2 linked regions of the Tolumonas auensis DSM 9187 genome follow. The protein of the gene in region 2 interacts with the protein of the main gene of each other region in a pairwise test. Links are inferred from orthologs where the notes say so. Each region holds a gene or a part of one and is shown on either strand. Other genes may lie near its edges.

Region 1 (5,644 bases), 230 kb from region 2 along the record:
AGATCAAGATGGATGTGAGTGTCTGTCAGCATAATCTCAGCAATAAAAAAGGCCGTTGATACGGCCTTTATATGCTAATTAATCGCTTTTTAGAAGCGCATGGAGGCTTTAACACCCACTTCAAAGGTCTCATTACCCGGTTCGTAATAACCAACATCAGAGAGATCAGATTTATCAATATTCCAGTAATCAATATACGGGCCAAACGCTAAATCGTTAATGCGGTATAAGCTGGAAAATTTGATGCCATAACCATTGTTCTGTGTATTTTCCGAACTGTCTGATGAGCCATCGGCAGAGATATCGCTATCCTGCTCACCCCGGATAAGATAATCGTACTCCAGTGTTGTTTCTAACTGAGACTGACTATCCAGCGCAGCCCGGTATATCAACCCTACCGGTAAATAGTAGTACTGACTGGTGCGGTCGAAATCAAACGCCCCCGTTTCATCATTACCACTCAGCTCGTTCCGTAAATGGCGGTAACCAAATCCAATATAGGGCGCCAGGATACCCTGAGTGATAAAAAAGTCTTTACCGAGTAAAGGTCTGATTTCGTAATATAAATCAGAATTATCATCCAGATCTAATGGATAACCGTTTGCTTCTGCCGAAGCATCAACCTGACCATAAGCCAGACGGCCATTTATCTTAAAAAACCAGTCGTTTTGCAAAGCCATGGTGGTGGTGTAATCCACACCAATCTTGACGCCATCCAGTTCCGTACCGGTAAGCCGGTACTCATCATCAAGATCGACGTCAGATACTTCAAATTTATAGTAAGAGACACTGAGTCCCAGTTCCTGCCCCGTTTCAGTTCGCAACGCAGGTGCGGCAAAAACAGAGGAGGCACAAAACACAGTTAACAGAGCGAGGGATGGTGCGAGCATTGTCTTCATGATACATCCTTACACAATAAGTAAAGAGAGGTAATATCAATTGAGTTTTTATAAAAACAGCTCAGATTAATTATTCATTTGAATCCAACACTAGATAACAGAATTCATTTGAACAACAATAAAGATAGCAGCATTCGGAGATGCCCCCCGGAATCAGGGGGCAAAATTGCGAAATCAGGCAAAAAATTTTAAGCGAAGGGAATTAATGCTCACGAGTCTTATGGAACTTCACGTCAGGATAACGTTCCATCGTCAGATTGAGGTTCACCATGGTCGGTGCGATATAAGCCAAATTATCGCCACCATCCAGCGCGAGGTTCAGTGAACATTTACGCTCAAATTCATCGAATTTCTTCGCATCAGCACAAGTCACCCAGCGGGCGGTTGATACGTTGATCGTTTCGTAAATGGCTTCGACGTTGTATTCCGACTTCAGACGCGAAACCACCACATCAAACTGCAGCACACCCACCGCACCCACGATCAAGTCGTTGTTGTCGATTGGGCGGAACACCTGCACGGCGCCCTCTTCTGAAAGCTGCACCAAACCTTTCAGCAACTGTTTCTGCTTCAGTGGATCTTTCAAGCGAATACGGCGGAACAGCTCTGGCGCAAAGTTTGGAATACCGCTGAAATGCAGATCTTCACCCTGAGTGAAGGTATCACCGATTTGAATAGTACCGTGGTTATGCAAGCCGATGATATCGCCCGGATAAGCTTCTTCGGCCTGTTCACGATCGCCCGCCATAAAGGTGACCGCATCGGAGATGTTGACATCTTTACCAAGGCGAACATGACGCATTTTCATGCCTTTTTCATATTTGCCGGAAACCACACGCATGAACGCAATACGGTCACGGTGTTTCGGATCCATATTTGCCTGGATCTTGAATACGAAGCCGGAGAATTTCTCTTCAGTTGCTTCCACCAGACGCGTGTCGGTCTTCCGCGCCATTGGCGCTGGTGCCCAGTCAGTCAAACCGTCCAGCATATGGTCAACACCGAAGTTACCCAGTGCCGTACCGAAGAATACCGGAGACAGTTCACCTTTCAGGAACAGATCCATATCAAATTCATGTGAGGCGCCTTGTACCAATTCCAGTTCACCACGGAATTGTTCCGCCAAGTCTTCGCCAACTGCCGCATCCAGATCAGGGTTATTCAGTCCTTTAACAATACGGACTTCCTGAATGGTGTGACCTTTACCAGACTGATACAGATAGGTTTCATCTTTCGCCAGATGATAAACCCCTTTGAACAATTTACCGCAGCCAATCGGCCAGGTGATCGGCGCACATTTGATTTTCAGCTCACGCTCAACCTCATCCAGCAGATCCATTGGATCGCGAATGTCACGGTCAAGTTTGTTCATGAACGTCAGGATCGGCGTATCCCGCAGACGAGTTACTTCCATCAGTTTACGCGTCCGGTCTTCAACCCCTTTCGCCGCATCGATCACCATCAGACAGCAGTCAACTGCGGTCAGGGTACGGTAAGTATCTTCCGAGAAATCTTCGTGGCCCGGTGTATCCAGCAGGTTAACCAGACTGTCGCGATAAGGAAATTGCATCACTGAGGTGGTAATAGAAATACCACGCTGTTTTTCCATTTCCATCCAGTCAGATTTGGCATGCTGACCTGTGCCACCACGACCTTTTACCGTACCGGCGGTCTGAATAGCATGTCCGAATAACAAGACCTTTTCGGTAATGGTCGTTTTACCCGCATCGGGGTGTGAAATAATCGCGAAAGTGCGTCTTTTACTCACTTCCTGAAGAAAATCTGGCATTTTCTGTCTCTGACTGGCTAGTAATACATCAAAACTGGGGGCGGATTATAAACCTTGTGCCCGACTTTTCCCATGATTGATGATGACTGAAATTTAAGCAGAAAAAAGCAGGCGACCAGCGCCTGCAAAAAGGTGGAATTGAAGAAAATGAGATCACGCGACTGCGGAATTATACCGGCCGGGTTTATGGTTCGTCGCCAGTACCACATTCACAATAACAGCAGCAAAAACAGAGAGTAGCAGCACTGACCACGAAGTAATGAACGCAGAAGACAACACGATAGTGCAATCCATCCCCATCTGGACTTTACCCGCGCTCACGCCATAACGTTCCTGCAACCACAGGCAGACAATATTAAACCCACCCAGACTGGCACGATGCCGGAACAGGATCAGCAAACCAACCCCCACCAGCGCACTACCCATCAACGCCGCATAGATTGGGCGCACCTCATTGATTTGCATCCATTGATGCAGGTGATCACCAAAAAACGAAACGGCAGTAACAGACAGCAGGGTTTTCGCGACAAACCATCCACCCAGACGTTTCCAGGCCAGCCAGTAAAAGGGCACATTCAGCATAAAAAACAGCTGCCCAAAACTAAATGGTAATAATTTATTCAGCAGTAATGCCAGCCCGGCAGTACCACCGACCACGAGCCCCGGCTGATTAAAAAAAACAATACCTAATGAGATCAGGCCGGTTGCCGTCAGCATCGCCAACGTATCTTCCAGCCAACTGTGTTGTGCAGGCATCACATTTATCCATAGAACATAACCGCCGCTATGCTACCAGCAGATGACCACCAGCCCACTATGCCCGGACGAGAACAAATCAATGGCAATGTAAACTTTTAATGCCAGTAAACTCACCAGCAGAGTGCAATTTGCTGCGATCGTAATCACATATCAGAAGCAGAGAGATATAAGAGGGATATAGAAGAGAAAAAACCAATTGAGAATAATTATCATTATGATATATTGCAAACATCGTAATGTTGAGCAAAACTCTGTAGACCCGCCCTTTCTCCTCCTCTGAAGGGTGATATGTTCGAGGCTGGTATATACCAGCCTCTTTTTTTATCTGTTAACCACGACGCTGACGCACCGCTTCAAACAAGCAAACACCGGTAGCAACAGAAACGTTCAGGCTGGAAACAGCACCCGCCATCGGGATACTGATCAGCTCGTCACAGTGTTCCCGGGTCAGACGGCGCATACCATCACCTTCCGCGCCCATCACCAGTGCCAGTGAACCAGTCAGTTTAGCCGCAAAAACATCATGCGTTGCTTCACCCGCTGTTCCGACAACCCAGACCCCGCGTTCTTTCAGTTCACGCAGTGTCCGCGCCAGATTAGTGACCTGAATAAACGGGACACTTTCCGCCGCACCGCAAGCGACTTTCCGGGCAGTGCCCGTCAGGCTGACTGATTTATCCCGCGGCACAATCAGCGCGTGCACGCCGGCAGCATCTGCAGTACGCAAACAAGCGCCCAGATTATGCGGATCAGTTACTCCATCCAGTACCAGAAAAAAGGGCGTCTGTTCTTTCTCCAGAATTTTATCCAGATCAGACTCGTCCAGCTTTCTTCCTTCCCGCACCCGGGCAATGATCCCCTGATGGATAGCGCCTTCAGCTTTGTCATCCAGTGTTTTACGCTGTACGTACTGAATGCTGACACCGTACTGTTGCAAAATGGCTAACAGTGGTTGCAGACGATCATCATCACGTCCCTTCAGCACCCAGGCTTCGAGAAAACGCTCCGGAGCCTGCTCCAACAGTGCTTTTACCGTATGGATCCCGTAAATCAATTCGCTACTCATTTCTTCGCTTTTCCCTGACGTTTTTTGCGATCGTCTTTCTTAGCTGATCGCGTACGATCAATTTTATCACTGGCACCCGTACGTTGTTTGTCTTTTTGTTTACGTTCTTTACCGGCTGCTTTTTCCTGATCACTGCTGGCTTTACGCTGTTTACTGCGCTCTCTTTTACCCTGGATATCAGTGAGTAATTTCTGATTTTTCTTCGCATCTTTACCAGTGAACACCAGCGGATCTTCAACCAGCATCAGATCGATCTTACGATCATCCAGATTTACACCGACAACCCGCACCCGTACCTTATCGCCTAAGCGATACACACGGCGGAAGTTCTCACCGATCAGCGTCTGACGGGATGGATCAAACTGATAATAATCATTAGTCAGTGTCGATACATGCACCAGACCATCAATGTTCAGTTCTGCCAGGCGGATAAAGCAGCCGAATGAAGTCACATTGGCAATCACACCGTCAAATTCAGAACCGACATGATCCTGCATGTATTCACATTTCAGCCAGTCGGCAACATCCCGGGTAGCATCATCAGCGCGGCGTTCCGTCATCGAACACTGCAGACCCATCGGGGAGATTTCATCATAGTTGTAATGATAACCACCGCTTGGCGTCCATTTATGTTTCGGATTTCCTTCCTGACGCGCTAACTCGTATTTGATTGCCCGGTGCAGTAACAGATCCGGATAACGGCGGATTGGTGATGTAAAGTGTGCATATGATTTCAGTGCCAGTCCGAAGTGACCGATGTTGTCCGCACTGTACTGCGCCTGCTGCATGGAACGCAGCAGCATGGTATTGATCAGCTCAACATCCGGACGATCCTGCACCTTGGCAGCTAATTCTGCATAATCCATCGGCTCCGGTTCATCACCCCCTTTCAGCTCCAGTCCCAACTCAGCGAGGAACTGACGGAAGGTTTCCAGCTTCAGCTCACCCGGACGATCATGCACGCGGAATAAGGTTTCTGCTTCCTGCTTCTCGATAAATTTAGCCGCGGCAACGTTCGCCTGGATCATGCACTCTTCAATCAGCTTGTGTGCATCGTTACGGATCAACGGCACAATACGTTCGATTTTGCGCTGTGCATTGAAAATAAAGCGGGTTTCATCGCTCTCAAAT
Region 2 (7,888 bases):
ATCAGTAACCTGGCTTTTTTTCTTCGGGCAATTGCAGACCGCTCATCAAGTTCAACAAAATTATCTTTGGAACGCGTCATGATAGCCCGCATACCAGGCTGATTATTAATCAGATTTGCCAGATTACGGGCTATTGCCAGAGTCACTGTCTTTTCGTAGGTATTACCAGGCCCGATAGCGCCAGGATCCTTTCCGCCATGTCCGGCGTCAATCGCAACGATAAACGGACCACCGCCGGAAGGTAATATGGCTTTGCTGGTATCCGGTGCATCATCCGGTTCGTCAACAACTGAGGAAGAAGATGAGTCCGGTGCAGACAATTCTTCTTTTGAAATCAAATCGCTCATCTTTATCACGCGACCAGCTACAGCTTTGTCAATTTTCGCAGTCGGCGATACGGTCTGTAATGAAGAAGAGGCTCCCTTATTACGGGGTAGCGCAGCAACAGCCTGAGGCTCTTTTACTAACGCAGCTTCAGCCGATGGAATAGTGCTGGTGCTACCAGCGATGCCTTTTTTGGCGATTAAGGTGCCACGTTTAATATCTATAACCAGGCGGTGATTGCGATAATTTGCCTGTGGAGCCAGCGAGAATATTTGTGGTTTAACGCCATCCGCTAACACAAACTCAACCCGCACAACATTCGCGGGCAAAGTAGTACGGCGGATACTGTTCAGAAAGCCTTCACAGCCTGCAGTACGGGGAACTGGGAAAAGCTGGCCGGTAATATCCTGAAAATCAACAATCAGGCTATTCGTGCCGGTATCAATGGTAAAGCTGTAAACGGGCTGATTTTCGAGATCGAAAACCATACGCACTTTCTCCGCTGTCGGAGCAATACGCAATTTTTTAATCTGATTTGCCGCTGCCGGCCAGGCCGCCAGTACAGCTAATAAAATAAGAAGAAATCTGATTTTCACGATAGATTCAATTTAGCAACAATCATTGCGCCGATGTCAGAACGGGAAGTTATTTCTGCCCTTCTGGCTCCATGTTCATAATGTAATGTAATTTCCAGATCCGGTACTGGTAACCAACCAACCCCTTTTTCCGGCCATTCGATCAGGCATAAACAATCAGGGGCAAAGTAATCACGGATCCCCATAAACTCCAGTTCTTCAGGATCCGCCAGGCGATAGAGATCAAAATGGTAAACCTGCCATTTCGGAAGTTCATAAGCTTCAACCAGTGTATAGGTTGGGCTTTTTACTTTGCCCTGATGACCAAGCGCCTGAACAAATCCCCGCGATAATGTTGTTTTTCCGGCTCCCAGATCGCCATGCAAAAAAATAGTTGTAGACTGATCACAGGCGTGAGCCAGTTCAGCACCTAATGCAACGGTCGCATCGCTGTCATTGAGAGTTCGTATCAGCGTTTTTTCCATGTTGATACCTTTGAGGATTGGCCAGTTTTTGTAACCAGAAAAATAAATCCGAAGCCAGCATGCCCCGTTCACCATGTTCTTTAGCTATTTCATTTGCTGCTTTACCATGAAGCAATGCCCCACAGCAGGCCGCATCATAAAGCGGTAAGCCTTGTGCCAGAAGGGCCGCTATAATGCCAGAAAGTACATCCCCCATGCCACCACTGGCCATGCCAGGATTACCTTCGGTACAAATTGCGATCTGTTTACCATCAGAAATCAGCGTACCAAATCCTTTTAATAATACCACGCCACCATAACGATGCTGTAATTCCTGAACAGCGGCGAAACGATCGCTCTGCACATCCGCGCTGGTACACTGTAATAATCTGGCCGCTTCCCCGGGATGCGGCGTTAACACCCAGTTATGACGGACCTGAGGCTCTTGTGCCAGCCAGTTTAATGCATCGGCATCAACCACCATCTTGCCATGGTAAGAAAGAAGGTGTTGCCATTGTTGCTGCCCCCACTCATCCAGCCCAAGCCCGGGGCCAGCTACCAGCACATCCGGCCAGCAGAGAGTATCTGCTGCTAACTCATGACAGAACATCAGTTCCGGACGGCCACTGAATACCAACTGCCGGTTCTCCGGATGACAGAAGATTTTAACTAATCCGGCACCTGTACGTAATGCAGCCTCACCCGCCAGACGAATAGCGCCCGGCATTCCCGGCCCCCCCCCTGCCAGCAGCACCTTTCCGCAATCACCTTTGTGTGCAGTGCGGGGTCTGGGGAAAAGTGACTGGGCGACGCGGTCATAACTCATGATGTGAATACCGCCGATATCGCAATATCCGGCTGCACCATTTTTTAAATCGGAGAGATAAAGATCGCCAGTATAATCAGCAGCCAAGCCGGTGAGTAATCCGCATTTCAGGGCAACGAATGTCAGTGTTGCTGCCGCATGGACAGCACCGCCCAGCGGCATGCCGGTATCGGCGTTTAATCCGCTCGGAATGTCAACTGCCAGAACGGGTACTGCCTGGCGATTGATAAACTGGATCCACGCCAGCAGCTCTCCACGCAACGGTGTTGACGGCCCGATTCCCAGCAAGGCATCAATAATCAGATCGGGTTTACCATGCAACGTATGCAATCCGCTGCATTTGCCTCCGGCATTCAGCCAGTCACGTCGGGCTTGTTCTGCCGGGATGCCGGGTGGCGGTTCATCAAATGCAACCACTTCGACGTTATAGCCAGCCAGCTTTGCCAATCGGGCAAGCACATAACCATCGCCACCGTTATTACCTTTGCCGCAAAAAATCCACAAATGCCTCGCGGAGGGCCAGCGTAACTGCAAAGCCTGGAACAAAGCGTCTCCGGCACGCTGCATCAGTTGATACATGGAAACATGCTGAACGGCGACCAGCTGCTGTTCCATCTGCCGGATCTGTTCGGTGCGCCAACTGTACTGTGGTAAACTGTCGCAAATTTTGGTGATAACCGGTGCGCTGTGATTCATGACATTCACGCTCGATCTGCAAAAGTTAGCCCACGATATCAAGCTATGGGGACTAGAGCTAGGCTTTGATCAGGTCGGGATCACAGACTGCGATTTAACTCATGAAGAGACCCGCCTGGAAAGCTGGCTAGCCAAAGGCTATCACGGTGAAATGGAATACATGGCCCGCCATGGCCTGATGCGGGCCCGTCCATCTGAACTGCAACCCGGCACCCGTTCTGTTATCTCTGTACGCATGAATTACCTGCCTCCCGTGGCAAAAGTGGCTGAAACGCTGGATAACCCGGCACATGCATACATCAGTCGCTATGCGCTTGGACGTGACTATCACAAAGTTCTGCGTAACCGTTTAAAGCAGTTAGGTGAACGTATTCAGCAAGCCTGTGGTGAACTGCAATTCCGTCCGTTTGTTGATTCGGCTCCTGTGATGGAACGACCGCTGGCTGATAAAGCCGGACTTGGCTGGACCGGGAAACATACGCTGTTGCTCAATCAGCAAGCCGGTTCTTTCTTCTTTCTCGGTGAATTACTGATTGATCTGCCCTTGCCCGCAGATCAGCCGGTTGAACCCGCCTGCGGCAACTGTTCTGCCTGCCTGCAGATTTGTCCAACCAATGCCATCGTTGCACCTTATGAATTAGATGCCCGTCGCTGTATTTCTTATCTGACCATCGAATTGAATGGCCCGATCCCCGAAGAGTTCCGGCCGCTGATTGGCAACCGGATCTATGGCTGTGATGACTGCCAGCTGATTTGCCCGTGGAACCGTTATGCAGTTTCGTCGCCTGAAGCTGACTTTTCACCTCGTCACCAGCTCCATACCCCCGAATTACTGACACTCTGGTCATGGGATGAAAATACTTTTCTGAAAGCGACCGAAGGCAGCCCAATCCGCCGGATTGGCTTTGAAAAATGGCAGCGTAATATTGCCGTTGCATTAGGTAACGGACCGGCATCAGAATCCGTTCTTCATGCCCTGCTGGAAAAACGCAGTCACACAACAGAATTAGTGCAAGAGCATATCGACTGGGCATTACAGCAATTACAGACTAAACAGATAGCTGACAATAAAAAACATGCACGGCTGATCCGCTGTATTTACAAGGGATTACCTGAACATTCTTAAGGACTCTTCATGCATATTTTAGGTGTGGATATTGGTGGTACGGGCATCAAAGCGGCGGTGATCGATACCCGGACAGGCAAACTGATTGGCGACCATAAACGTATTCCGACGCCGAAACCGGCCACACCGGAAAATATCGCTGCCAGCCTGTCGCATCTGATCACCGAATCTGGCTGGTCAGGTCCGATCGGCTGCGGCTTTCCGGCTACGGTGCATCATGGTGTTGCTTATAGCGCCAGCAACATCGATCCAAGCTGGATCAATACCGACGCACAAACGCTGTTTTCAGAAATCACCGGTCAGCCCTGCTTTGTCGTTAATGATGCCGATGCGGCCGGCATGGCCGAGATGCGCTTTGGTGCAGGTCAGAATCAGCATGGCATTACCATTCTGCTGACTATTGGCACCGGTATCGGCTCAGCGGTGTTTGTGAATGGCGAATTGCACCCGAATACAGAGCTGGGGCATTTGAAATTTGCCGGCGATATTGCAGAACGTTATTGCGCTGAATCGACCCGCATTAATCAGCATCTAAGCTGGCAGGAATGGGGAACCCGCTTTAACGAATACCTGAATCATCTGGAATTTGTGTTTAACCCGGATCGTTTCATCATCGGTGGCGGCATCGCTGAGCACATGGATGAGTTTCAATCATTTATTACGACTAAAGCACCGGTACTGGCGGCTCAGAGTCTGAATCAGGCGGGCATTATCGGGGCAGCATTATTTGCTGAGAGTCAGTTAAACAAATAAAAAAAGCCTCGTGGTTTAAACGAGGCTTCAGATACCTGTACCTGATTTATTCGCGTGCAGGCTGATTTTTCACATCAATAAATGGCACTGTACTGTTCGGCAGCATGGTTTGCGGTAATTCACCGTTCCAGCGTTCCGCTTTAATTAATTCCACCAGATTCGGGTTTTGTCTCAGTGCGTCACCTTTGGCTTTAATCGCCGCAGCTTCCGCCTCCCCTTTCATCCGGGTTGCCTCAGCCTGCGCGGCCGCCTGTGCTTTGACGCTTTCCGCCTGTGCTTTGGCCTGCGTTACGGTGATTTCAGCCTGAACTTTTTCGCGGAGTGCATTTTGCTGTAACTTGGCGACTTCGACTTCAGCCAGCATCCGCTGTTCCACTGATTGTTCATAAGCATCAGAAAAATCGATGTTATCCAGCTGAACACTTTCAATCACAATGGGACCGTGCAGGACTTTAGATACAGAATCAAAAATATCGGTATTCAGTTTTGCCCGATTTTGAATTGAGCTGGCAGCAACATAACTGCCAAACACTGTTTTAACCGCCTGCGGCAGACGAGGCTGGATGATACGAGCTTCTAAAGCAGCAAGAGAACCAAATTCAGAGTAAATTTTTTGTAATTCGGGTTCCTGCGCATGCCAGTTCACAGATACAGCCAGATTGGCGGGTTGCTGATCACGTGAATAAGCCGGTAGCTGGAAATGAGAGACCTGAGTTTGCAGACTAATCGTGTGTGTGGATTCAAAAAATGGCAGTTTAAAGTTCAGTCCCGGTTCGGCTATACGTTGAAACGCACCAAAGCGCAAAACAATCCCGCGTTCACCCTGATCCACAGTGAAGTAAGAGTTGAATGCCAAAAAGAAGATAAATGCAGACAGAAAGATAAAAATGACGGGTTTACGAGCCGGAGCGTGTTTTATATCGGTCGTATTTTTAGATACATCAAACAACATACTGTTCATCCCAATGCATTATGCTTAGTTATGATTAAAGTTGTTTGATTATATTCGAATTTGGAGCGGGAAACGAGACTCGAACTCGCGACCCTAACCTTGGCAAGGTTATGCTCTACCAACTGAGCTATTCCCGCGTCGCATGGTATTGAACTGATTCTAGATATTGGAGCGGGAGACGGGACTAGCACTGACGCGCTAAGCGTATGTTTTCCAACTCTTTTCTTCGCTGAGGGCTTCAACGAAGGCCTCAATTTTAGCCTCGTTTTCGAGCGTCGTCAACGAAGACCGTCCACCAATTTCCACTCGCCGCCAACACCATCCACTCACCTGCGTGCTACCCCGTGCCAAGGCAGTCCGCTGCATCGCGTACGTGTGCGCGAACTGAGTGCGCATCTCTCAGCCTTGCACAGCTGATCATGCGCAAGGCGGAGCGAGGCAGTCAGTTGTTATGTCGATCTATCAGGATGCCGTGGAAGTCTCACCGGCATCGTCTCCCCCTTGGCTAGTGCCAATCAAACTGCATAGATGCAGCGCCGAGGCAAGTCGGTTAGACCCCTTATAGAACACGCGATACGAAATGAGTCTTGATGAAAAAATCAAGGCCGACGACGCTGACAAGCGTGTACAAGCGCAACCAGGTGCGGTCACTAATCGCTCGATAGTCGAAGCATCGCGATTTTCACATATCGAGCGGGCAATGGCCACTGGCCTTGAGCATGTGGACCCAACATGCTTCGGCATACCCCGCCAACGTGCGCCCAAGAAGCCAAACAACAAACGCCGTGACCATACGTCGATCGGCAGCAGAGGAGTCGGTGATGTAGCGCTCCCGCAAGGAGATGGAGGCATGCATGAAGAGCTGCCAGCTTCAAAGGTGTTCTATCGTCCGATTGAGGCCGCCATACGCTGGGCAGGATTATGGCGTTACTCGCAAGAAATCCTGTCCTCCATCTCGTCGCCTAGAAATCTGCCGAGAACGCTCAATTGCCCCCGATGGGATGAACTGCGGCTCTGCACGGAACGCATCTACGATGCCATCGTCAACGGTGAGCTTCCCTATGGTCGAAACGGCATCACGTTGAACGATGAATCCCTGCTTGATTCCCATGAGTTGACCGTGCGCCACCTCGATCTCAAACACTGGATGCAAACCCACTACCCAGGGCATCGACCTGCTTTTCTTTTCAGTCGCATCGAGCGCATCGCGCACCCCGTCATCACGCTGGAAGCCGGACAGGCCATGTTGGTGGAACGCCAAGCCATGAAGGCGGAGCTTGAGCTTTGTCGTCGCGAACTGCGGAACCTCAAGGAGCGTCACGAAGAACTGCTCAAGCAATCTGGGGCAATCCCAGCCTGCGGCCAGTGTTCTCTCAGTGATCGTGCGGAGGCCACCTACCTGCACATCATTGGCAGCATGTTGGAGCTGATGCTGAGCAGATCTCCTTCGGGCAAGCCGTACTCTTGCTTCAGCACCCAGGAGGCCATCGTCAGTGCGTTGATCGCTCATCGTGGCGGCATCATGGGCATCACCGAGCGCACGCTGAACGGCAAGTTCGCCAGCGCACGGAGGAAGCTGGGCAGCGCTAGCGTAGTTGCTTGAGGTTTTCCAGCTTGTATCTGCAGTCTGGGAAATTGCATTTGCAATGTACTTCGGAAGCCATGTCTATTGAATAGAGGTCACCCCAACAAACGCCACTGAGCGTTAAGGAGTGACCACTATGTCGCAGCCCACTGCACTGCTGCCCGGCGAGCGCCGCATCCTGCGGCTGGACGAAGTCGAGGCCAAATCCGGATTCAAACGCGCGCATATCTACTCGCTCATGAAAAAGGGTGAGTTTCCCCAATCGCTACGCCTCGGCGTTCGCGCTGTCGGATGGGATTCCACCGAGATCGATCTGTGGATAACCGAACGTCTCAAGAACCGCGCGCAGCAGCCAGCTCTCCCGAGCGATGTCTGAGGAGAGCCCTATGCAGGTCGTATCCATCATTTCGACCAAAGGCGGCGTGGGCAAGACCACCGTCGCGGCCAACCTCGGCGCATTCATCGCCGACGCAGGTCTGCGCGTGCTGCTGCTCGACCTGGACATGCAGCCAACCCTGTCGTCCTACTACGAGCTGAAGCATCGCGCACCGGGCGGCATCTACGAGCTTCTGGCCTTCAACGAACGC

What was found.
Region 1: the proteins of TOLA_RS12150 (region 2) and rlmB interact in binary tests that used the Escherichia coli proteins (3 or more experiments, as listed by UniProt). The link is inferred for Tolumonas auensis DSM 9187 from one-to-one orthologs.

What each region holds. Positions count from the first base shown.
Region 1 is NC_012691.1:2,844,335-2,849,978, forward strand. What follows is about bases 2,645-5,644. They hold rlmB (23S rRNA (guanosine(2251)-2'-O)-methyltransferase RlmB), read right to left. Parts: upstream 4,514-5,644; coding sequence 3,776-4,513; downstream 2,645-3,775. Other genes in these bases: prfC (peptide chain release factor 3), read right to left, coding at 2,645-2,688; TOLA_RS13240 (YitT family protein), read right to left, coding at 2,842-3,444; rnr (ribonuclease R), read right to left, coding at 4,510-5,644. Also shown: TOLA_RS13225 (TatD family hydrolase), read right to left, coding at 1-32; TOLA_RS13230 (outer membrane beta-barrel protein), read right to left, coding at 90-899; more of prfC, read right to left, coding at 1,102-2,644. UniProt on the Escherichia coli protein: Specifically methylates the ribose of guanosine 2251 in 23S rRNA.
Region 2 is NC_012691.1:2,615,279-2,623,166, forward strand. What follows is about bases 620-3,618. They hold TOLA_RS12150 (bifunctional ADP-dependent NAD(P)H-hydrate dehydratase/NAD(P)H-hydrate epimerase), read right to left. Parts: upstream 2,886-3,618; coding sequence 1,353-2,885; downstream 620-1,352. Other genes in these bases: TOLA_RS16915 (N-acetylmuramoyl-L-alanine amidase), read right to left, coding at 620-920; tsaE (tRNA (adenosine(37)-N6)-threonylcarbamoyltransferase complex ATPase subunit type 1 TsaE), read right to left, coding at 917-1,384; queG (tRNA epoxyqueuosine(34) reductase QueG), read left to right, coding at 2,884-3,618. Outside these bases: more of TOLA_RS16915, read right to left, coding at 1-619; more of queG, read left to right, coding at 3,619-4,011; ppgK (polyphosphate--glucose phosphotransferase), read left to right, coding at 4,021-4,764; TOLA_RS12165 (prohibitin family protein), read right to left, coding at 4,811-5,716; TOLA_RS12180 (hypothetical protein), read left to right, coding at 6,297-7,319; TOLA_RS12185 (AlpA family transcriptional regulator), read left to right, coding at 7,438-7,677; TOLA_RS12190 (ParA family protein), read left to right, coding at 7,688-7,888. UniProt on the Escherichia coli protein: Bifunctional enzyme that catalyzes the epimerization of the S- and R-forms of NAD(P)HX and the dehydration of the S-form of NAD(P)HX at the expense of ADP, which is converted to AMP.